DNA from 2 places in the Cyanobium sp. Aljojuca 7D2 genome. Region 2 is predicted to be linked to the other one. Evidence: predicted binding sites of a transcription regulator. Region 2 holds the regulator's gene; the other holds the start of a gene.

Region 1 (11,579 bases), on a different contig from region 2:
GTGATCGGCTCGCCGTGGATGGCGTGGGAGCGGCCGATCATCACCGTGCCCTTGTGGGCGCGGGCTAAAGCCCTGAGGGCGTCTGCGAGAGCGTCAAGCTCGGTGCGCAGCAGCTGCACCGAGGCCTTCAGTTGCAGTGCCAGGCCCGTGTCGAGCACATCGGAGCTGGTCATGCCCACGTGGATGTGGCGCCCGGCGTCACCCACGTGCTCGTTCACGTTGGTGAGAAAGGCGATCACGTCGTGGCGCACCTCGGCTTCGATCTCGAGGATGCGCTCCACGCTGAAGCTGGCCTTCTCCTTGATCGTGGCCACGGCCTCGGCGGGCACCCGACCCAGCTCGCAGTTGGCTTCGGTGGCGGCGATCTCCACATCCAGCCAGCTCTGGAACTTGGCTTCCTCGCTCCAGAGGTTGCCCATTTCGGGCAGGGTGTAACGCTCGATCAAGGCCGCGTTTGGCTCACGTCCAGACCAATGTATGGGTGCGTCCCCTGGGGACTGGTTAGGCCGCGGTTCTCAGGCCACCGCAGTCAGGCTGCCGCAGTCAGGCGCCGGTGCTCCACTTCCCAGTGCACCTGATGTCCCCAGGCCTGCTGGCGCACCCAGCAGCGGCCACCGCGGCAATGAATGAGTTGAAAGGGAGGTAAATCGGGCGGTTGGTTGCGCAGTTTGACGAAGCTGCCGGGGAAGAGCAGCTCCACCACGTTGTTGGCTGGTCTGGCGCGGCGGATCAGGGTGGCCATCGGTGCCGCCTCGAAGTTGGAGGCCATCCTCCGCTGGGTTTTGAGGCGCAGGCCGGCTTGCTTGGAATGTGTTTCGTTTGCGTTGTGGTTTGATCACAAAAGCGCGAGTGCCATGGCCCGCAAACAACGCCTGGATCTGGAGCTGGTGGCCCGCGGCTTGGCCGCCAGCCGTCAGCAGGCCCAGCAGCTGATTCGGGCCGGGAGGGTGCGGCTGGGCGATCGTGTGCTCGACAAGCCGGGCACGGAGGTGCTGCCGGAGGCGGAGCTGCTGGTGCAGCAGCCGCCCCGCTTCGTCTCCCGCGGCGGCGAGAAGCTGCTCGAGGCGCTGGCGTGCTTTCCGCTGGAGGTGGAGGGCCGCGTTTGCCTCGATGGCGGCATTTCCACCGGTGGCTTCAGCGACTGCCTGCTCCAGCACGGGGCCGCGCGCGTCTATGGCATTGATGTGGGCTACGGCCAAACCGCCTGGAGCCTGCGCAGCGATCCCCGGGTGGTGCTGCGCGAGCGCACCAACCTGCGCCACCTCAGCCCCGCAGACCTCTACGACCCGGAGGACCCTTTGCCCGACCTGGCGGTGGCCGATGTGTCGTTCATCTCCCTGGCCCTGGTGTTGCCGGCCCTGCTGGGATTGCTGCAGAGCGAGGTCCCTGTGGATCTGGTGCTGCTGGTCAAGCCCCAGTTCGAGGTGGGCAAGAGCCGAGTCGGTAAGGGCGGGGTCGTGCGCGATCCCGACGCCCACTGCGATGCGATTTCGGGGGTGATTGCGGCGGCCGGGGCGTTGGGGCTTGCGGCTTGCGGCCTGGTGGCGTCGCCGATCACTGGGCCGGCCGGCAACCACGAATACCTGTTGTGGTTACGGCGTTTGGGCGTTGTTCAACACGATGTTGCACAAACTGCAGAACTCGAACAGGCAAACCCCGAACAGGCAACCCCCGCTCCGCCAGCCACGGCGACCGTGGGCCCTGCTCAGATCAAAGCCCTGGTGGCCAGCACGCTGACCGCCAGGGCTCGAGGGGATGGCTGAACGGCGCTGGTGCCGACAAGCTCAGCTCAGATGGCGCCGCTGTCGCGGTCGCCGGTGCGGATGCGGATCACCGAGTCGATCGTGCTGACGAAGATCTTGCCGTCGCCGATTTCGCCGGTACGAGCCGCGTCCTGAACCGCTGAAACCACGGTGTCGACTTTGTCGTCGTCGACGACGATCTCCAGTTTCAGCTTCTGCAGGAACTCCACGGTGAATTCCGAGCCGCGGTAGCGCTCCACCTGGCCCTTCTGACGGCCAAATCCGCGCACCTCGCTCACGGTCATGCCCACGATCCCCGCGTTCACCAGCGCGATCTTGACGTCCTCGAGCTTGAAGGGACGAATGATGGCCTCAACTTTTTTCATGGGAACAGCTCGGGCTGAATAGAAGTCTCTCAGGAAATCCCTGCCGGTGGGAGGGAATGGCCCTATTAGGCCCGAGCTTTGCGGGGGTCGTCGTAGCGATTGTTACCGGCGGGGCGCTGGCATTGGGGGGCGGGGCGGGGCGCCGGCGTGGGTTCCAGGCACTTTCTAGGATTGCCATTCACGCTCTGCCGCTGGCCGGGCCGTTTCCCCTTTCCATGTCCTTCAGCTCCGCAGCTCCCGCCAGCTCTGATCGCACCCAAACGCCGCTCTACGGCGAGCGGGCCATCGCCGAGGCGGAGCTGATCTGCTTCGACAATCCCCGGCCCGGACGGCCTTACGAGATTTCGATCGAGCTGCCCGAGTTCACCTGCAAGTGCCCGTTTTCGGGCTACCCCGACTTCGCCGTGCTGCGCCTGCTGTACCAGCCCGGCCCCCGGGTGGTGGAGCTCAAGGCGATCAAGCTCTACGTGAACAGCTACCGCGACCGCTCCATCTCCCATGAGGAGGTGGCCAACCGCATTCTCGACGACCTGGTGGCCGCCACTGATCCCCAGTGGATGCAGCTGGAGGCCGACTTCCATCCCCGCGGCAATGTGCACACCGTGGTGCGGGTCAGCCACGGCACGCGGCTGCCCTGCTGACGGGCCACCTCAGAGCTGGCTCAGGAGCTGGGGTAGTTCGGCGGCAAAGCCGGTGAGGTTGCGGTTGCACAGCCCGGCCACGTGCAACTGGCCCTGCTGGCCGGGTTGCTCCTCGGCGATCGCCCAGAGCTGACGGGTGGCCAGCAGGCTGAGGCCTCCACCGGCCAGGGCGATGGCAAAGCCGGCATACACCAGGGGCACGCCCGGATCCCGCTTCAGCAGGATGCCGCTGGCGGGCAGCACGCTCTCCACCCGGATCGGCAGACCCTTCACCTCCACGGGCTCACCACCGGGGGCGATCTGGCTGAGCAAGCTGCCATCGGCGCCGTACACATCCACCGGCCCCTGCTCGCTGCTCAGGCTGAGCAGCACCGGCTCGCTGCCATCGGGCCGGGTTGGCAGCACCAGCCCCCACACCTGCTCGCCCAGCTGGGGAAAGCTCTGCAGCGGCAGTTGCAGCAGCGGACTCTTGCCCAGTTGCACCGTGATCGCCGCCAGGGCCCAGTCGGCCTGATAGAGGGTCACCCCCTCGAAGCGCAGCGGATGGTTGACGCTGATTTGCGCCTGCTTCAGCAGGCTGCCTTCGCTGCCATCGCCCTCGAGGATGCGCAGCTGGGATGTGAACTGCTCCGGTCGGCCGGCGGGATCCCGTTGGATGGCAAAGCGGTCGAGGGCCAGGGTGAGACGGCTGCTGCCGCGGCTGTCCATCAGCTCGAGGCTGCGGCCGGGAGCCAGGTATTGCTCGGCTCGCTGACCGCCCACGGCCCCCCAGGCGGCACCCAGCATCAACACCACCATGCCGGCATGCACGAGCATGGGGCCCACCCGGCCCAGCACCCCCTTGCGGGCCGCCAGGCGCCCGTCCTGAAGCTGGATCTGCCAACCCTGACGCTGCAGCAATTGGGCCAGGGTGTCCAGGCTGGAGTTGGGGTTTGGGGTGGCCAGGGTTTCGGCCACGCTCAATTTGCTGAGCTGGCGCGGGGAGCGGTAGTCGATCCAGCGCAGGGCGGCCTGCAGGGCGGGCCACTGGCGCCGCCAACTGCAGAGCAGCAGTGACAGGGCCAGCCAGGCCAGCAGCCCCAGAAACCAGCCGCTGGAATAGACATGGTCGAGCTGCAGCGCCATCACCCCATCGCCGCCCAGCAGGCCCAGCCAGGGTTGGGGGTCGTAAAGCCGGTGATAAAACTCGGCGGTTTCCTGCTGCGGGATGGCCGTGCCAACTCCGCTGGCGACGGCAATCACCAGCAGCAGCACAATCGCCAGGCGCAGATCGGAGATCCAGCCCAGCACCCGGGTGAAGCCTCTGATGGAGCTGGTCATCGCCAGTTGGCCACCAGGGTGAGGGCACCGGTGGTGACCAGCACCACGCCACTGATCGGCGGCACCCATTGACCCACCCGGCGCAGGCTGAGCAGATGCGGCAAGCTGGCGGCCGCGGTGCCCGCCAGCAGCAACGGCACCACCTGGCCCGCCCCGAAGCTGGTCAGCAGCAGCATCCCCACCAGGGGTTTGCCGTTTTGGGCCATCCAGGCCAGCAGCACCGCCAACACCGGCGTGGTGCAGGGGGTGGCCGCTAGCCCGAAGGCCAGGCCCGCAGCCATCGGCGCCAGTGGCGCCGGCACGCGGCGACGCCACACCTCCGGATCAGGGCCGGCGGGCAGGGGCACCTTCAGCAGCCCCAGCAGGTTGAGCCCCATCAGCAGGGCCAGCACCGCCACCACAGTGGGAATGAGGCCGGGAATCTGGCCGTAGATGCGACCCAGCAGCCCACTCACCAAGCCCAGCAGCACCAGGGCCGCCACAATCCCGCCGGCAAAGCTGAGGCTGCGCAGCCAGGGGGTTTGGCGCGGCAGCGCATCCTGGCTGGCTGATGCGCCAGTGTTCATTGCGCCACTGGCCGTTGCGCTGCTGAAGCCGGCCAGGTAGGCCAGGGTGACTGGCAACAGCGACAGCGAGCAGGGGCCCAGGCTGGTGAGCAGCCCGCCCGCAAACACCACAGCCACGGTGCCGGGTGAGGGGCTGGCCAGGGATTGCTGCAGCAGCGCCTCGCTGGTGCGGGCCCAGTCGGCCAGTTGGGGCCCAAGGCTGATCATGGGCTCAGCCTATCGGGCGGCTGCGGTGCGCCGGCGGCGAGGGGTGGGGGCGAGGCCGCCGGCTTCCAAGGAGCAGCGGATCAGCAGGCCGCACACCAGCAGGCTGGCCATCAGCGAGTTGCCGCCGTAGCTGATCAGCGGTAAGGGCAGGCCGGTGGTTGGCATGGCGCCACTGGCCACGGCGATGTTGAGGATCGACTGGCCCACCAGCAGGGTGGTGCAGCCGATGGCGATCAGGCGTTGCTGGTTGCTGCGGCAACTCAGGGCTACCCGCAGGCCCACAAAACCAAACAGCAGCAGAAACAGCAGCAGCACCGCCGATCCCACAAAGCCAAATTCCTCGGCAAACACGGCGAAGATGAAATCAGTGCTCTGAATAGGCAGGTACTGCAGTTTCTGGGTGGATAGGCCAAAACCCTCCCCCAGAACGCCGCCAGAGCCGATGGCCATCAGGCTCTGCACCAACTGGTAGCCGTCGCCCTGGGCATCGCGCCAGGGATCGAGAAACGACACCACCCGCAGGCGCTGGTACTCGTTCACCAGGATGCTGGCACTGCCCAGGAGACCCCCGGCTCCGGCGGCCCCCAGCAGCAGGGGTAGGGAGAGGCCGCTGGCCAGCGCCATCAGCCAGAGCAGCAGGCCGGAAAGGGCGGCGGTGCTGAGGTTGGGCTGCTTGAGGATCAGCAAAATCAGCGCCCCGAACACCCCAAGCCACAGCAGCTTCTGATCGCCGCCGATGCGCTTCCAGTGGGCAAACAGAGCCGCCCCCTGCAGCACCAGGAAGGGCTTCACCAATTCCGACGGTTGCAGCTGGACTGGACCGACCACCAGCCAGCGGCTCGCTCCATTGACGGTGCTGCCGACCACCAGGGTGGCTGCAATCATCACGATGCCAACCCAGAGCCCCAGGGGGGCGAGGTGCAGCCAGCGCCGCAGGCTGGTGCGCAGGCCGAGCCAGAGCAGGCCCCAGCTGGCCACCATCCAGATGAGCTGGCGCTTGAGATAGAAGGCTCCATCGCCCATTTCCCGTTCCGCCACCCACCAGCTCGCTGAGGTGAGCACCAGCAATCCGATCACGCTCCAGAGCGCCACCATGCCCAGCAGCAGCCGCGCTTCTGCGGGCCACTGGTCCCAGGGCAGGGGCAACAGGCCTCCACCGCTGCTGCGGCTGAGGGAGGAGTCGCTGCTGGTGGTGTGGGGTGCGGTTCGGGCCAAGGCAAGGAGTAAGGAGTGCCGGAGCGGCACCATCCTGAGGCCCTATTGAGCCGTGTTTGGGTGGTGGTTGTCGAGCCCTGCGAGCCAATCAGTGCCCACCAAGTGCCCACTAAAAAAGCCCAGCGAATGCCGGGCATGTGGGAGTTGTGTGGCCAGACCGGCGAAGCTTGCCGGAACTCAGTTGCCGACGTTTTGTTGGCGACGGCCAGTGGCCAGTTCCACCTTGAGGATCTTGCCTCCCTGCTTCATGATTCGCTGTTGCTCAGCGAACCAGCTGTCATAGGGCACCCATTTGGTGAAATAGGTGTTCTGCAGCTCTCGCTGGGTGCGGCTTTTCTCCGGGCAGGGGATGCAGGCCGTGATCTTGAACAGACGCATGGTGGTGATCCTCGGGGTGTGCCGCTGGCAGGGGATCAGTTGCCCAGGCCGGAGCAGATGTAGTCGAAATACACTCCCATTTCACGGCCAGCATCCGGACCCACGAGGGCAGCCGTGGTTTCCTTCATGGCCTGGATCGACTGCACGGTGGCGCCGATGGGCACGCCCAGGGAGTTGTAGGTCTCCTTGAGGCCGTTGAGTACGCGCTCGTCGAGGATCGAGGTGTCACCCGCCAGCATGGCGTAGGTGGCATAGCGGAGGTAGTAGTCGAGGTCGCGGATGCAGGCCGCATAGCGACGGGTGGTGTACATGTTGCCGCCGGGACGGGTGATGTCCGAATACAGCAGCGACTTGGCCACGGCCTCTTTGATGATGGCTGAACCGTTGGCGCTGATGGTGGCAGCAGCCCGAACCCGCAGCTCACCGCTGGCGAAGTACTGCTCCAGGCGGCCCATGGCCGAACCGTCGAGGTATAGGCCCTGGACGTCGGCCTGGTTGATGACGTTGGTGATGGCGTCTTGCATGAATCCTGCTGAGTGCGAAGAGGCGGAGTGCGGAGAGGCAGTGTTGCTTTAGGAGAGGGCGCCGACGACGTAGTCGAAGTAGAAGCCAGCCTCTTCGGCGTCAGAGCCGGTGAGCAGGCCCATGGCGGTGTTCTTCATTTCCCGCACGGACTCAGCCATGGCGTCCAGGGGAGTGCCGAGGGAGCGATACATCTCCTTGGCGCCGATGATGCCGATCTCTTCGATGGGCGTCACGTCACCGGCGATGATCCCGTAGGTCACCAGGCGCAGGTAGTAGTCCATGTCGCGAAGGCACGAAGCGGTCATCTCCTCGCCGTAGGCGTTGCCGCCAGGGGAGATGACGTCGGGACGCCGCTGGAACAGGGCTCCGCCTGCGGTTTTCACGATGCGCTCGCGGCTCTCGCTAAGAACCTGAGCCACGCGAAGACGACGTTGACCAGCGCCCACGAAGGACTTGATCTGGTCGAGTTCGCCAGGGCTGAGGTAGCGGGCTTCGGCGTCCGCGTTGATGATCGAGTTGGAGACGATGCTCATGCAGTTCTGCCTCGAAACAAGCGGCCGCCTTGACGGAGACCGATATCCGGTGGGTAAGGGAATGATCGACTCGCGCCGATCGCCGAATCATTCTGCGCCAAGCCCCTGCGCCGCCCTTGGCAGCGGTAACAGTTCTTCACGGCGCTTCTGATTCGGAGATCCCTTGGGCCGCAATGCTTTTGGTCGATGTTGTTCATAGCAACCGACCGCAGCAATTGTTCATTGTTCAGTCGCCCTGATTGGGACACTTGTTTCACGGTGTGAATCAAAAGTTGTAGCAATTGATGTTTCTGAACATGAAAAAACCCCCCGAAGCAAATTCGGGAGGTGGGAGGTTTCATCGTGGCCCCGTTGGGCCCTGCCGATCGATTCAGATGGGGGCTTTCGGCCGAGGGGTGAGGCCGGCGTTGCCCCCATACAGCTCTGCGGTGCGGTTCACCGTGCTGAGGGGGATGCCATCGGCGGTTGCCAGTCCGCGCAGATAGGGAACGGTGTCCTGGCCAAAGGCTTGGCCATATTCTTCACTGCTGAGCAGGGCATCGATGGCCGCCTGTTGGCCGCGGCTGGCGCGGGTGGCCAGGAATGCACTCACTTCCTGGGGCTGGGCGGCCCGTCCGAGCAGGGCGAGGTAGGCGGCTGACGCGGCCCGAAGCGGCGCCATGCGGTTGAGGCGTTGCTGGAAGAGGTCGCTGCCAGCGATCTGGGTGACCAGTTCGGCCACGGTGAGCTGCTGGTTCCGGAATTGAGATTCCGCATCGCCCAGCCGCTCGGCGGCGAAGGGAACCCGGTTGAGCAGCTGCTTGTAGACGCTCTCCAAGGCCTCCTGAACTTGGGTTTCGTTGCTGGTGCGGCCCACCTGCACGGGCCTGCCAACGCTCTGGCGACGGCTGAAGCCAGGTTGAATCGCCTTGGCCATTGCGGCGCCAGGTTGGCTGGCGAGTCCGCTGGTCTGGCCGCTGCCCACGGAGGCCCGCCAGTTGCCGCTGATCGGGGTCCGCGTGCTGGGGGTGGTGGATGGGCTGCCGCCGGGCGTTGAGGTCCAGAAACCTGTTGTGGTGGCTGGGGCTTGGTTCCAGCGCCGGGTCGGCGCTGGTGCTTGGCGGATGCTGCCGGGGCCCTTGGGAATGGCCGTTGCCGGGGCTGCCATCGTTTCCCCACCGGCGATCTGGGCGCTCCATCCACCCATCACCACGCGGGGGCGATCGGCCAGGTTGCGCGACACCGTGTCAGTGGTGGTGCGCAGGGTCTGGGGAGAGGCCACATCAGGGCGTTTGCCCGGGGTGATGTCGGCATAGGCCGCCGCATTGAAGGGCCGGTTGAGGGCTGGCACCTGGCGCGCATTGCGATCGCCGGCGGTGATGAACCGCTCATAAGGAACGGTGTCCTCGCCGAAGCAATCGTTGTATTCCCGGCTGTTCAGCATCTTGTCGACGACGCCGTAGAAGCCCGAGCGGGCGGCCGTGTCGAAGTAGGCGTCGATTTCCCAACGCCCGAAGCTGGGGCGGCCCAGGATGCGGCGGTGCATCACCTCGATCGCTTTGGTGATGTAGAGGCCACTCCAGTAGCGGCGCCGGAAGGCGGTGGAGCGGGCCACCTGACGCACGAATTCGCGCAGGCTGATGTCGCCGTTTTCGAGCTTGATTTCCTCGACTTTGTTGCGTTCACCGGCATAGCCAGCGGTGCCGAGGATCTGCACGTACACCGCGTTGATCACCGCCTGGGTGCTGGCCTCGGTGCCGCGCACGCTGGGCTGACCGCCGCGGCGGGGCACGGAACTGCCGCCGGTGGCGATCTGCTGCAGCCGCACCACCTTCGGGCCCACGCGGCGAGGCATGGCCTTGCGGAACTGGACGCTGTCCATCTGGCCCGGCTGGGCCAAGCCGTTGCCGATCAGGATCCGACGGCTGTCGTAGCCGTAGGGCGCTGGGCGGGTGGCCACCGAAGCGGTGCCCGAGGGGAAAATGGCGCCGTAGTTGAGGGCCAGCGGGTCATTGCCGCCGCCGTAGACGTGCTGGTCGGGGAAGGGCTGGCGGTAGGAGGCGTAGAGGGTGACGTACTGGGGGGCACCTTCAAACGGTGCGCTGAAGCGGAACAGCTTGCGGTTGGAGCCCCAGCCGGCGCTTTCCTGGGCTTCTTCACCCAGATCCCGCAGGTAGGGCACGGTTTCCTCCCCGAACACCCGGGCGTACTCCATGGTGTTGATCAGGGCATCCACGAGGCCGTTGAGCCCCTGGGCGCTGACGATGTCGAAGTAGCGGGTGAACTCCTCGCGGGAGCTGATGCCCCGGCCGAGGAAGTGGCGGAAGGCCAGCTCGACGGCCCGGCTGTTGGAGAAGCGGCCGAAGAACTGCGTGCGGTACTCCTTGCTGTGGCCGAGGGCGCGGATGAACTCGCGCATCGACAGCTGGCCCTGGCGCACCTGGGTGGCCTCCACCGGGCAGGGCATCTGGCTGTAGGCCTTGGCGATGTCGCGCTCAAACACCTGGCGATAGGCGGCGCGGATCACCTCGGCTTTTTGGGCGCCACTGAGGCGCGGCCGCATGATGAAGCGCTGCTTGCCATCGGCCGCGAGGGCGTAGGTGGCCGGCAGCTGCAGGCCCTGATTCTCAGGGCTGCCGAGGCGCTGGCGGGTGGAGGGGGTGGGCACCTCCAGCTCGGCGATCAGCACATTGAAGTACTGAATCACCAGCTGGCGGGCCTGGGGATTGTCCTTGCAGAGGCCGGCGGCGGCGGCGCGCATCTCCTGCAGCGCCACATTGGTGGCGGCCAGGGAGCAGGCTTTCTCGAGCACGTCGCGCAGGCCGCGGGTGTTGACGGCCAGGATGCTGGGATCGCCAGCCACCAGGGCATAGCCCACGTAGCGCAGGAACCAGGCCATGTCGCGCAGCGATTTGCGCATCCGCTCGGTGCCGTAGCGGCCCACCGCGATCGGGCTGAAGCCGGTGGGCAGCACCACGCGCACGTCGGCATCGCCGCCGGCTCCCTCGAGCAGACGGGTGATCAGGTTGCCGCCGGAGCTGTCGGTGCCCTGGGCGAAGGTTTGCACCGAGCGCTGGAAGGCGGCCTGGTCGGCGGCGAGGGGCGTTTCATTGCCGCTGGCTTTAGCGGAAATGCTTAGGGGCGCATCCAGATAGGAGAGCGGCGTGCCGCCGGCAAAGATCCGGTTGGCCGCCTTGGCCACGATGAAGTCGGCATTTTCCGAGATCCGGCGCGCGGCCTCCAGCCGCTGCTGACCGCTCTGGAAGAAGGCCACCAAAGTGTCGAGTTCCCCGCCGTCGGGGAAGCGGTCCTGTTGCTCCGCCTGACGGACGCTGGAGAGCGGCAGGGTGTCGTAGCGCTGGGGGGAAACCCTGGTGCTGCCGCTGCTGGCGGTCACGGTCATTGACGAGAGCGAACCGGGCTGGGCCACGTTACGGCTGGCCCTCTGGGCCATCGCCAGGGCATGAACAAATGTTTGCAGCCGGTTCTTTGCAGCCGCTTCAGTCGCCGGGTTGTCGCGGGGGCACCGGCCCGTGAAAAGCTCGGCCGGTTGCCACTCAATCGTCCCGTGCCTGCCCCCGTGCCCGCCAGTGATGCCGCCACGCCGGTGGTGAGCGCCTTCTACGACCGCTTCCCCTATCCAGGCGATCCCCTCCAGGACGGCCCTCCGCCTGGATACAACTGGCGTTGGTGCGTTGACAGCGCCTGGGCCGCTGCCTTCGGTGCCCTTCCGTCCCGCTCCAGCAGCGGCCCGCGCAGCTGGCGGATCCTCGATGCCGGCTGCGGCACCGGCGTCAGCACCGACTACCTCTGCCATCTGAATCCCGGTTCCTCGGTGCTGGCGGTGGACATCAGTCCGGGCGCTCTTGAGGTGGCGAGCGAGCGCACCCGCCGCTCCGGTGCCGCAGCCCAGGTTCGCGAGCTGCGCATCGAGCAGCGCAGCCTGCTCGACCTGGCTGGGGAGGGTCCGTTCGACTACATCAATTCGGTGGGGGTGTTGCACCATCTGCGCCAGCCGGAAGCCGGCCTGCGGGCCTTGGCGGGGCTGCTGCGGCCCGGTGGCCTGCTCCATCTGTTTCTCTACGCC
Region 2 (11,579 bases):
TACGCCCTCGGCCGAGACCAACCCCAGCTCCGCCAGGACCTGCGCCAGCGCTTCGCCGCCCATCCAGCGGCCCTGGCAGCCGCGGTGGAAGCGGGCCCGGCCGCCGAGACGCGCCGCGACGGCGCCCTGCACCTGGCCCGCCACGGTGTGCGCTGGCCCGGCGCTGCAGTGCAGCTGCGCCAGGCCTGCCGGCAACCCACTGCCGCCCCCACACCCCAACAGCGCGACCAACTAGCCGGCGGCCTGGCGCAACTGGGCGATGCGGAAGCCGCCCTGGCCTGCTTGAACGGCAGCCAGCCCGGCCTCGCCACCCAGTTGGCACTGGCCAAGGCGCTGCTCAGCGGCGGCAGCGCCCAGCAGGCCCAGGCCCAGGGCCGGCTGCTGCAGCTGGCCCACTCGGTGCCGGGCTCCCCCCAGGCCCGCGAGGCCGTGGCCCTGCTCAGCGAGCAACCCGGGCCAAGCAGCCTGCAGGCCCTCGCCGCGCTACCCGCCAGCCTGCAGAACACCGCCCCGGTGCAGGCCCGGCGGGCCCTGGAGTCCCGGGGCACCGGGGCCGTGCTGGCGGTGCTGAAGCGCTGGCCCGCCGATCCAGCCAGCTGGGAGCTGCAGTGGCAGCGGGCCCGGAGGTCCCTGCTGGAGCGCCAGTGGGCCACGGCCGAGGCGCTGCTGAGCGCACCGATCGACCGTGCGCTGCCGGTGGGACTGGCGGGCCGCCAGCGCTTCTGGCTGGGCTTCAGCCAATGGCAACAGGGCCAGCGGAGCGAGGCCAAGAGCACCTGGACCCGCCTGCTCCAGCGCCATCCCGAGGGTTACTACGGCTGGCGGGCCGCTGTGCGGCTCGGCCAGGGGGATCTCAGCCTCGATCCACGCCGCAGCCCCGCCCTGGTACGGCCCGGCTGGCAGCCCCTGGCCAGCGGCGATCCCAACCTCGATCGGCTGTGGCGCCTCGACCAACCCCTGGAGGCCTGGGAGCACTGGCGCACTGGCCGCACCCTCCCCCCCCGCACCCCGCGGGAGCTGCTGCTGGAAGGCCGGCTGCGCCGCGCCGTGGGCGACCACTGGATCGGCCTGGGGCAACTGGAGCAGGCCAGCCTGCGGCTTCCCGCAGGTCAGTCCTGCGGGCTGGCGCAGCAACTGGAGCGCAGTTTGCAGACCCCCAGCTTTGTGGCGGAGCTGGAGCAAGCCGCCACGGCCGCGGCGGTGCCAGCAACCCTGTTGGCCGCCGTGGCCAAGCAGGAATCCCGTTTCAGCCCTGGGGTGAGCTCCAGCGCCGGTGCCGTGGGGCTGTTGCAACTGCTGCCGGACACCGCAGCCGAACTGGCCGGGGGTGCGCTGGGGCCCGACGCCCTACGCGATCCCAGTCGCAATGCCCAGCTCGGTGCCCTCTACCTGAAGCAACTGCTGGGGCAATGGCAGGGCAACCCCGTGCTGATGGTCGCCAGCTACAACGCTGGCCCCGGCGCCGTAGCCGGCTGGGTGAACCCCCAGCTGCAGCAGGAACCCGAGCTTTGGATCGAAGCGATCCCCTATCCCGAAACCCGGCTCTACGTCAAAAAGGTGCTCGGCAACCTATGGAGCTTCCAGCAACGGCCCACACCGGGCTGTTAACCGCTGCTGGCCAGCCAACGGCCCACGCCGGCCCCCGCGAGCACCAGCCCCCCCAGGAACCCGGCCAGGACCAGGGGTGGAGGTGCCACCCGCACCCGGGCCAGATCCAGGCGGGCCAGCAGCACTGTCGAACCCAGGATCAGCACGCTGGTGAGCACCTTGAGGTGCAGCAGATACAGGCCCCCCACCGTGACGATCAGCAACGTGATCACCAGGCTCATCACCCGGCTGGCCGCCATCACGTTGGAGATCCGCTGCAACAGCAGATCGGGCATCGTGCACACCACCACCACCAGCAGGGCGTGGAGGCAATCGAGCGACCAGAACAAACTGGACAACTGCCCCATCCCCGAGGCAGCGGCTCCCTCCAGCGGCTGGCTCCATTGCAGCCCCTCGTAGACCGCGATGGCCGCCAGAACCAGCAGCATCGGTGCCCGCAGGGGCAACAGCAGCAGACGCACCATGGCCATCACGGGGGAGCCAACACCAGGGCAATGGCATCCAGAGGACAACTCGGAATGCACTGTTCACAGACCAGGCAGCGTTGCGCATCGAAGTGCAGCTGCCAAGCGGGCTGACGCAGGCTGAGGGCGCCGCTGGGGCAAACGCTGGAGCACAGGCCGCAATCGACACATCGGTCGCGGTTGATGGCGATCTGCCCCGGCGCCCGGTTGAGACCCAGCCCCTGGCTCTCCAGCCAAGCCTCTGCGGCCGTCAGTTCGTCGATGTCGCCCGAGAGCTCCACCACCATGGTGCCGCTCTGGTTGGGGGCAATCTGAGCCCGCAGGATCTTGGCAGCAACGTCAAAATCCACGGCCAGCCGATAGGTGATCGGCAGGTGCACCGCTTCGCGGGGGAAATGCAGGGTGAGGCGCCGTTTCACAGGGAAGGCCGGTGGACGAACAAGGCCGATTCACCTCAGGCAAAACGCTAGCAAGCACTGGCAAAGTGCAGCCACGCTCCCTCAGTGCGCCCTGCGCAGCCTGCAGCCATGACCAGCCCCTCCCCAAACCCCGGCTTAGGCCCGAGCGAACGCCTGCTGCTGCTGGTGCTGGCCGTGCTGCTGGCGGCTGGCCTGGTGTGGTTTCGGGGTGGCCTGCACCCCGAAGCGCCCCTGGAGCGCCTGGCGCGCCAGTCGCTCGATCTGCCCGTGGCCCTGCGCAACGGCAAGCCGACGGTGGTGGAGTTTTACGCCGACTGGTGTGAGGCCTGCCGCAGCATGGCGCCGGCCATGGAGACGATCGAAGCCCAACACCGAGGGGAGCTGGATGTGGTGCTGCTCAACGTCGACAACCCCCGCTGGCAGCCGGAGCTGGAGCGCTTCGATGTCAACGGCATTCCCCAGCTTGAACTGTTCAATGCCGCCGGAACTCCCGTGGGCCGCTCGATCGGTGCCCGCAGCACAGCAGAACTGCAAGCCCTCAGCAGCGCCCTGATCGCCGGCGAACCCCTACCCGCCCTGGCCGGCATGGGCGCCGTCAGCAGCCTCGATGCCACCCCCAACACCAGCGTCGACGTCACGGAGGGCGAAGTCGCTGCAGGCGCGCCAAAGGCTGCCACGATGGCCGGACCCCGCAGCCACGCCTAATTTCCCCCCTGAAATCCGCCATGGATCCCCGTTTCCGCGTCGCCCTGATCGCCGCCACGCCCAACCCCCAGCAGTGCGTGTATGCCGGCATGCACCAGGACTACAGCGAGGGGTTTGTCGCCGCAGACTCCGCCAACTGGCCGGACGAAACCAAGGCGGGAGAGATCTGCATCAAGCGGCTGCTGGCCGGAGAGCGGGGCCACTACGGCCCCCTGGAGCACGCCCAGATCGTGCTCAACGTGGGCTGGTTTCCCCACTCGGTGATGCAGCAGGCGCGCACGCACCGGGTGGGGGTGAGCTTTGACGTGCAGTCGATGCGCTACACGGGCGATCGCATCTGCAAGGCGGCCAACGGCGAGCTGGAGCTGGAGGAGGTGTTTTACCTCCGCCCGGTTTGCAGCTACAGCGACCGACAGGGCAAGAAATACGCCTACACCGACGAGCAGCGGGCCGTGGATCTAGATCTCTGCCGGGCGGCGGCGGAGCGCTACCGCGACCTGCTGGCGGCGGGCTTCGCTGAGGAGCACGCGCGCGGCATCCTGCCCTTCGACTACCGCCAGCACTTCGTGGTGAGCTTCACCCTGCGGGCCTTCCTGCACTTCCTCGACCTACGGGCCAAGCTCGATGCGCAGCAGGAAATCCGCGAGCTCTGCGACCTGATGTGGCCCCATCTGCAAACCTGGACGCCCCAATTCGCCGACTGGTATGAGAAGAGCCGGCTGCATAAGGCTCGCCTGGCGCCTTAAATGCGGGCGAGGGTGACTCGCTCGGGCTGGTGCTGGTATTTGCCGGCCCGATCTTGATAAGTGGTTTCGCAGGGATCGCCCTCAAAGAAGAGCAACTGGCAAATGCCTTCGTTGGCGTAAATCCGGCAATCAGCCCCGGAGGAGTTGCTGAACTCAAGGGTGAGGTGCCCTTCCCAGCTGGCCTCTGCAGGAGTGGTGTTGACAATGATGCCAAGCCGCGCATAGGTGCTCTTGCCCAGACAGATCACGGTGATATTGGGTGGCACCTTCATCTTCTCCAGCGCCACCCCTAGCCCGTAGGAATGGGCCGGCAGGATGAAATAGGCGCCATCTTCATCTTCATGCAGGGGCGCTGGCTCAAGGTTGGCCGGATTGAACCTCTTGGGGTTCATGATTGTGCCGGGCACGTGCCGGAAGATCAGAAACTCCTTCGCCGACAGCCGCAGGTCGTAGCCATAGGACGAGCAGCCGTAGCTGAGCACCGGCGAGCTGGCGGTGTCGGGATCCAGGTGACGCACCAGGCTCGACTGGAAAGGCTGCAGCATTCCGGCAGCGGCCTGCTCGTTAATCCAGCGATCGTTCTTGAGCATTAGAGACCTCGACGCAGCTGGGTGACCTGGTCGGCCATCGCCATCAGCTCAGAAGCCATGGCCGGACCGGTCAGGATGACATCCAGATGGGCCGGCCGGCGATCGAGGGTGGCCACGACGTCGGCCTTGTTGATGTAGCCCAGCTCCACCGCCAGACCCAGCTCGTCGAGCACCATCAGATCCACAGCGCCACTGAGCAACTGCTCACGGCTGAAGGCCCACACCTGGCGCACCGCCTCCACCGACTCCTGATCCTGGTCGGCGGCCCGCTCCGAGAGGCAGGCGGGCACCCCGGGCCGCAACCACTGCAGACGGCCACAAAGCCAAAGGCTGCTCTCCAGCCCCTGATCCACGCCACCCTTGAGAAACTGGCTCACCAGCACCCGACTGCCCAGCCCGGCGGTGCGCAAGGCCTGGCTGAGCACCGCACCGAAACTGCCCCGGAACGGAGCCGTGTGGATCTGGAGCAGGCCCTCCTGCTGGGCCACCAAACGGAGCACGGGAGCCGGAGAGACCGCCGCCAGGGGGCGATGGCCCGGGCGCTGGGGAGCGTGCTGGACCCCAGGAAAACCCGCTCCGGTTCCGGAGGTCAGACCTGGGACGGGCAAGCTGGCGGTCATGGACACCGAGTCAGGACAAGGGGCAGGACGAACGGGGACGCGACACCCCACCAGGGGAGTCGCGGCTGCGCCCCCCGAGGACCTGAATGTAGCGGGATCGGACCGTTCCACAAGCGAATGACACCATCCCTGGTGGAAACATCCGTACTGCTGCGCCCAAAACCAGCCAGGGGCAACAGCAAGGCGACGGCAAATCGTGTGCGTTGCTACAGGGGCACCCCCGGGTGATCCTTAGGGTCCGGCCACTTGCCTAAGCCACGATGGTTGGCGCCACCCACGGATTCAGCCGTACCGCCGCCACCCCATCGACCGGGGCCCCAGGGGTGGTGGCCGGCATGGGCAGCGCTGGCCAGGCCAGTCCCACCCTGCTGGAGGTGATCCGCGGGCTGGCCGGCAGCAGCGTCGAGACGATCGAACGGGGCAAAACGATCTTTTTCCCCGGCGATCCAGCCGAACGGGTGTACCTGCTGCGCCGCGGCGCGGTGCGGCTCTCGCGCGTCTACGAATCCGGCGAAGAAATCACCGTGGCCCTGCTGCGGGAAAACAGTCTGTTTGGGGTGCTGTCCCTGCTCACGGGTCAGCGCTCAGACCGCTTCTATCACGCAGTGGCCTTCACCAGGGTCGAGATGGTGACCGCTCCAGCCACCTCGGTGCGGCGCGCCATCGAGCAGGACGCCAGCGTCGGGCTGCTGCTGCTGCAGGGCCTCTCCTCACGGATCCTGCAAACCGAAACGATGATCGAAACCCTCACCCACCGGGACATGAGCTCGCGGCTGGTGAGCTTTCTGCTGGTGCTCTGCCGCGACTTCGGCGTTCCCAGCAGCGAGGGCATCACCATCGATCTGCGCCTGTCCCACCAGGCCATCGCCGAAGCCATCGGCTCCACGCGCGTCACGATCACCCGCCTACTGGGGGATCTACGCAACGACGGCCTGGTGCAGATCGACCGCAAGAAAATCACCGTCTTTGACCCGATTGCCCTGGCCAAACGCTTCAGCTGAGCGCTTCGGCTGAGGGGCAGGGATACTGGGGCCCGTTCGCAGACGCACGTGACCGGCTGGCTGCTGATCTTGGCGCTGCTGACCCTGGGGGGAGTGCTCTCCACCCTTGGTGACCGGCTGGGCAGCCGGGTTGGCAAGGCGCGCCTCAGTCTGTTCAAGCTGAGGCCCCGACGCACCGCGGTGTTGATCACGGTGCTCACCGGCAGCCTGATCAGCGCGGTCTCGCTGGGGCTGATGCTGCTGGTCAGTGAGCGCCTGCGCACGGGTCTGTTCGAGCTCGATCGGCTGGAGGATCGTCTGCAGAGCAGCCGTCGCCAGCTGGCCAGCAGTCAGGCCCAACTGGCCACCAGCCAGCAAGAGCTCAACCGGGCCGAACAGGGGAAACGGGATGCGCAACAGCGGTTCGAACAGGCCCAGGCCCGGGCCAATCAGCTGCGTCAGGAACTGGCTCCGCTGGTTGCCCAACGCAACAGCCTGGAGGTGGAACGCACCCGGCTCAGCCGTGAGGTGCAAGCCCGCGACGCTGACATCCGCCGCACCGAAACCGAACTGGCCCAGGTGCACCGCCGCATTGCCGCAGGCGCCCAAGAACTCAAGGATCTGGAGAGCAACCTGATTGCCCTGCGCCGCGGCGATGTGGTGATCACCAGCGCTCAGACCTTGGCCAGCGCCAAGGTGACCCTGGAGCGGCCCGAGCAGGCAAGCTCCGTGATCACGGCCCTGCTGCAGCAAGCCAACCTCACCGCGTTCCGGCGGGTGTTGCCTGGCCAACCGGTCGACCGCCAAATCCTGCTGGTGCCCAAGAGCGACATCGCCAAATTGGAAGGCCTCCTGGCCAAACCCGGCAGCTGGGTGGTGAGCATCCTGTCGGCCGCCAACGTGTTGCGGGGTGAGCGCCAGGTGCTCGCCTTCCCCGACCTCCGCCCAAACCGGGCTGTCGTCAAGGCCGGCGAGGTGTTGGCCAGCACCACCATCGAAGGCGACCTCAGCAGCCTGGAAGCGATCAATCGCCGGCTCAACCTGCTGTTGGCGGCGGCCTATGCCAAGGCCCAACGCCAGGGCACCGTTGCGGAGGGCCTGCAGTTTGATGCGGCCCGTTTGAGCCAACTGGGCCGCGATCTGAGCGAAAGGCCAGCGGGCCAGGTGGCGCAACTGGAAGCCTTGGTCGTGCGCGATGCCGACACCCCCGACCCGATTGCGGTGGACGTGCGCTGGCTGCGACCTGGCGCGCCGGCCGGCGATGGCCCAGGCCCCCGACGGCCATGACGGCGGGCTTGATCGCGGGGCTCGATCCCGGCCGCAGCAAATGTGGCCTGGTGCTGGCCGATCTAGCGCAAGCCCTCGTTCTGGAGGCGGCGATCCTGCCCCCCGAGGCAAGTCGGGCCCAGCTCCAGGCCTGGCAACACCAGGGGCTGACCCGGGTGGTGGTGGGCAACGGCACCAGCAGTGGCACCTGGCGCGGCCAGCTGGCCGCACTGGCCCTGGAGCTGGAGCTGGTCGACGAGCACGGCAGCACCCTGGCCGCCCGCGATCGCTACTGGGAGCTGTATCCAGCCAGCGGTTGGTGGCGGCTGCTGCCGGCAGGTCTGCGGCTGCCCCGCCGCGACATCGACGATGTGGTGGCCCAGCTGTTGGTGGAGCGTCACAGCGGCTTACGGCTGCAGCGGCCCACTCCGGAGGTGCGCCGCTGCCTGCAGGGCCTCAGAAGCGAGCCCGCACCGTGAAGGCATAGTCGCCTCCTGGCTCCAGTTGGTAATCCACCTTGAGCAGATAGCGCAGCAGGGCGTCCTGGATCAGGGCCCGGCCCAACGACGGCTCCACGCTGAGCTCACCGCGATCGAAGGCCCAACGAAACCTCCACTGATAGCCACCGGCGCTCACCTCCCCCTCCAGCACCCGCTGGCTGAAGCTCTGGTGCAGCACCCGCAGCTGGGCCGTGGTGGAGGGAAGGCGCGCCATGGCGTCAGGTTGCCGCGCCTTCCGGCTGGAAACTGTTGAGACGGTTACCGGCTCGCTCCAGCCCGAGGCGCTGGATCAAGCCGATGCCGGCCTCCACCTCGGCCAGCACCGCCTCAAGCAGGGGCTGCTCGGCCGCGCTGAATCGCCCCAGCACGTGGCCCACGGTGCGGGCGCGGCGTTCAGCCGGGTCGTGGCCCGGAGCGCCAATGCCGATGCGCAAACGCGGGAAGTCTTGGGTGCCCAGATGGCTGATCGTGCTGCGCAGGCCGTTATGGCCGCCGGCACTGCCAGAGGCCCGCAAGCGCAACTTGCCGAGGGGCAGATCCATGTCATCCACCACCACCAGCAGCTGGGAGGTCTCCAAACCAAACCAGTCGAGGGCGGCCCGGATCGAGCGCCCGCTGTCGTTCATGTAGGTCTGGGGCATCAACAGCCGCAGGCGCATCGCCCCCTGGCCCACCTCCGCCAGCAGACCATGCAACTTGGGCTGCTGGCGAAACGCGACGCCCCCGGCACCGGCGAGTCGCTCCAACGCCATAAAACCAACGTTGTGCCGCGTTGCGGCGTATTTGGAGCCAGGATTGCCCAAGCCCACCAGGAGCTGCAACGGCGCAGCAGACTCCGGAAAACCTGAGCTCACGACAAATCAGGCCGCCGGACGCGCATCCGACGGACCATCAGGCTGGGACGTCGAATCAAGGACCTGGGCCGTTGGCGCCGGCTCGACGCTGGCAGGAGGTAGATCGGCGGATGCCAGATCAGGGGTGGCGATGGCTGAGCGAAATTCCTTTTCGAACTCCGAGGAAGCCGACTGGAACCCTTTGAGGGTGCGCCCCAAGGTTTTCCCCAGCTCTGGCAGACGCTTCGGCCCAAACACCAGCAACCCGATGGCAGCAATCACCGCCAATTCGGGAAGGCCGATGCCGAAGACGTTCATGGGAGAAGGGGTTGGGGCGGAGCGATCAGCGCCGGCTCAGCGCCGGCTCAGCGCCGGCTCAGCCGAGGCCATTCCAGTTGACGGTGATGCCCTCAAGCAGGAGCGACTTGTTGTACAGCTGCAGGATCACCAGCAGGAACACCAGGAACAGCACCATGAAGATGCCCATCACGGGCGTGGTGCCCCAGCCGGGAACAACCTTGCCGTACTCCGAATTGAGTGGGCGCAGGATGTCTCCGAGGCGGGTGCGTTGGGCCATGTCTTCTGCAGCCTCTCGGGCATGGATTCGCTCTCGTTACTGTAAGGGGCCTGCGTGCCTCAGCGCGCCGGGGCGAAGACAGTTGTGACGCAACCCGTCACCTGCCCGCCCACCGGCCCGCCGATCTCCCCCTATGGATCCCACCGCCACCACCAGCTCTCCGGCCCTGTCCGTGGCCCTCGCCGTGCTGGCAGTGCTGCTCGCCCTGACCGGCTTCGGGGTGTACCAGGCATTCGGCCCGCCCTCCAAGGGACTCACCGACCCCTTCGACGACCACGACGACTGAGGCTCAATCTCAGGCTGGCCGAATCCGCCAGAACCCCAGGCTCCAGGGCATCAGCAACCAGGGATCCCCTCCAGTCGCCTGGGCACGCAACAGCGGTTGATCCAGGCCATCCAGGCGCTCCACCAGCTGCCAGGCGCTGCCGAGCTCCACACGGCGGCGGGCAGGGGAACAGTTCTGCACGGTGAGCACCAACGTCCCACACTCTCCCGAAGGCCGGCAGCCCAGCAGCAGCAGCCCCTCGCCCAGGGGTGGGAAAGCCTGACGCCGCCCGGGCCGGCCCTGGGCCACCACCGGACGCAGCCAGAGGGGCTCGCGGAAGTCCACGGCCTGCTGGGGCACCTGGGCGGGGCTCCAGCCCGAGGAGCAGGGCAGCAAGGCCAGCCGCAGGCGCTGAAAGCCATTGTCGGCGCCGGGATCGGGCCAAGTGGGAGCCCGCAGCAGCGAGATCCCCAGCTGCTCCGGGCTGGCCGACACACCCTGGGGCCCGTCGAGCAACACTGCCAAGCCCTCACCGCCGGCCGCCACCGAGGCCAGCCAACTGATCGCCGGCACCTCCCAGCGGGCCTGCTCCCGGGGAGTCACGGCCTGGGCGGGCCGCTCCAGCACTCCGCCGGACGTGTCGGCGGCCCAGCGCTGGGCGGGCTGGGCCAGGGGCACCTCCAGACGCAGCAGCTCATGGCGCTGGCGCCAATCGACGCTCAGCACCAGCTCCAGCCAGGGGGTATTGGCCAGCAACCGCCCCTCGAGCCGCACCGCACTGGCACCACAGCGGCCCCGCCACAGAAAACTGGTGCAGAGCGGCCCCTGCTCCAGCCAGATCGGCTCGCCCTGCCAAGCCCAGGCCAGCGGATGGTCGCGGTAGTTGGCGGCGATATCCCAGGCATCCCAGAACTCGCCCCGATCGGCGTAGCGGCGCCAGGCCAGGGGGCCCGCCAGCTGGGGCTGACCCGCGCCATCCCAGAGCTGCTCCAGGCCCCCCGGGCCCAGCGCGAAGCTCACCAGCCCATTGCCGCAGCGCCAGCCCTCCACCCACACCGGCGCCTCTACCGCAGCTGCGGGCGCCGCTCTGCGCTCCAGGGGCAGGGCCCCCACCCCCGCCAGGGCGGGCAGCTGCAGCCACTGGCCACCAGCCCAGGCCGCCTGGGCCGGCAGGCCGCTGCCGCCGTGGTTCCAGGCGCCCGGCGGCATCCGCAGGGTGCGGGCACGGGCCGGCAGGGGCTGCAGCTGGGCGACCCACCAGTCCGATCCGCCCCCCAGCCAGGTGTGCAGGGCGCGATCCCGCTGCCGGCAGGCATTGCGGCGGGCCGCGCGCCACTGAGGCTCGGCCTGCTCAAACACCTCCGGAATCGAAGTGCCGGGGAGGATGTCGTGGAACTGCTGAAACAGCAGCGGCCGCCAGTCGGCAGGCTCCGCTTCAACCAGGGCCCCTGAGGCGCCGGCCAGAGCCTGAGCCAGATCCCCCTCCCGCAGTAGCCGCTCCAGGGTGCGGTTGTGGCGCTTCTGGTCTGGCCGCGAGGTGGCGCAGCCGCGGTGCAGCTCGAGATAGAGCTCATCGCGCCACACCGGCAGCCGGGGGGCCAAGGGCTCAAGCGCGGCCAGGTAGGCGCGAAGGCTGCCGTGGCACTGCGGCGCGGCCTCCGGTTGCTGCTGCCAGAGCTGCAGCTGCTCGAGCATTTCAGCCGTGGGGCCACCGCCGTGATCGCCGACCCCCGGCAACCAAAGCGCCTGATCCACGCCACTCGCCCCCTCCCAGGCCAGCCGATAGCGCTCCATCGCCACCGGATCCCCGTCAGTGCCGATCGGGGCGGTCATCAGGGCCAGCACCTCGGATCCGCAGCGGCTGCGCCAGCGAAACAGCCGGTGGGGGAACGGATTGGTGGCGTTCCAGAAGAGTTTGTGGGTGCAAAACCAACGCACACCGGTGCTGTGGGCAACTGCAGGCAGGCCAGCCGCAAACCCGAAGCTGTCGGGCAGCCAGGCCAGCG

The links. Region 2 encodes NtcA, which controls nitrogen genes in cyanobacteria. Its sites were predicted from a motif close to GTANCNNNNGNTAC; they were not measured.
Region 1: KBY57_RS09870 (P-II family nitrogen regulator) is a predicted target of NtcA. The motif match lies at 2,221-2,234, and genes of this name have one in related genera.

The regions. Positions count from the first base shown of each region.
Region 1 is NZ_JAGQCX010000008.1:100,342-111,920, reverse strand. Features, by position in the region: gene purB (adenylosuccinate lyase) at 1-446, opposite strand, end outside; gene KBY57_RS09880 (hypothetical protein) at 530-769, opposite strand; gene KBY57_RS09875 (TlyA family RNA methyltransferase) at 855-1,763, shown strand; gene KBY57_RS09870 (P-II family nitrogen regulator) at 1,790-2,128, opposite strand; gene queF (preQ(1) synthase) at 2,344-2,769, shown strand; gene KBY57_RS09860 (cytochrome c biogenesis protein ResB) at 2,779-4,089, opposite strand; gene KBY57_RS09855 (cytochrome c biogenesis protein CcdA) at 4,086-4,862, opposite strand; gene KBY57_RS09850 (FtsW/RodA/SpoVE family cell cycle protein) at 4,872-6,077, opposite strand; gene KBY57_RS09845 (phycobilisome linker polypeptide) at 6,255-6,455, opposite strand; gene apcB (allophycocyanin subunit beta) at 6,491-6,979, opposite strand; gene KBY57_RS09835 (allophycocyanin) at 7,028-7,513, opposite strand; gene KBY57_RS09830 (phycobilisome rod-core linker polypeptide) at 7,884-10,895, opposite strand; gene KBY57_RS09825 (class I SAM-dependent methyltransferase) at 11,061-11,579, shown strand, end outside.
Region 2 is NZ_JAGQCX010000005.1:123,226-134,804, reverse strand. Features, by position in the region: gene KBY57_RS07315 (lytic transglycosylase domain-containing protein) at 1-1,608, shown strand, start outside; gene KBY57_RS07310 (hypothetical protein) at 1,605-2,078, opposite strand; gene KBY57_RS07305 (NIL domain-containing protein) at 2,078-2,491, opposite strand; gene KBY57_RS07300 (thioredoxin domain-containing protein) at 2,600-3,196, shown strand; gene thyX (FAD-dependent thymidylate synthase) at 3,217-3,942, shown strand; gene dcd (dCTP deaminase) at 3,939-4,532, opposite strand; gene KBY57_RS07285 (cob(I)yrinic acid a,c-diamide adenosyltransferase) at 4,532-5,152, opposite strand; gene ntcA (global nitrogen regulator NtcA) at 5,413-6,153, shown strand; gene KBY57_RS07275 (DUF3084 domain-containing protein) at 6,202-7,419, shown strand; gene KBY57_RS07270 (resolvase) at 7,416-7,877, shown strand; gene KBY57_RS07265 (DUF3146 family protein) at 7,855-8,112, opposite strand; gene pth (aminoacyl-tRNA hydrolase) at 8,117-8,752, opposite strand; gene KBY57_RS07255 (TatA/E family twin arginine-targeting protein translocase) at 8,759-9,049, opposite strand; gene psbH (photosystem II reaction center phosphoprotein PsbH) at 9,108-9,308, opposite strand; gene psbN (photosystem II reaction center protein PsbN) at 9,442-9,594, shown strand; gene KBY57_RS07240 (alpha-mannosidase) at 9,604-11,579, opposite strand, start outside.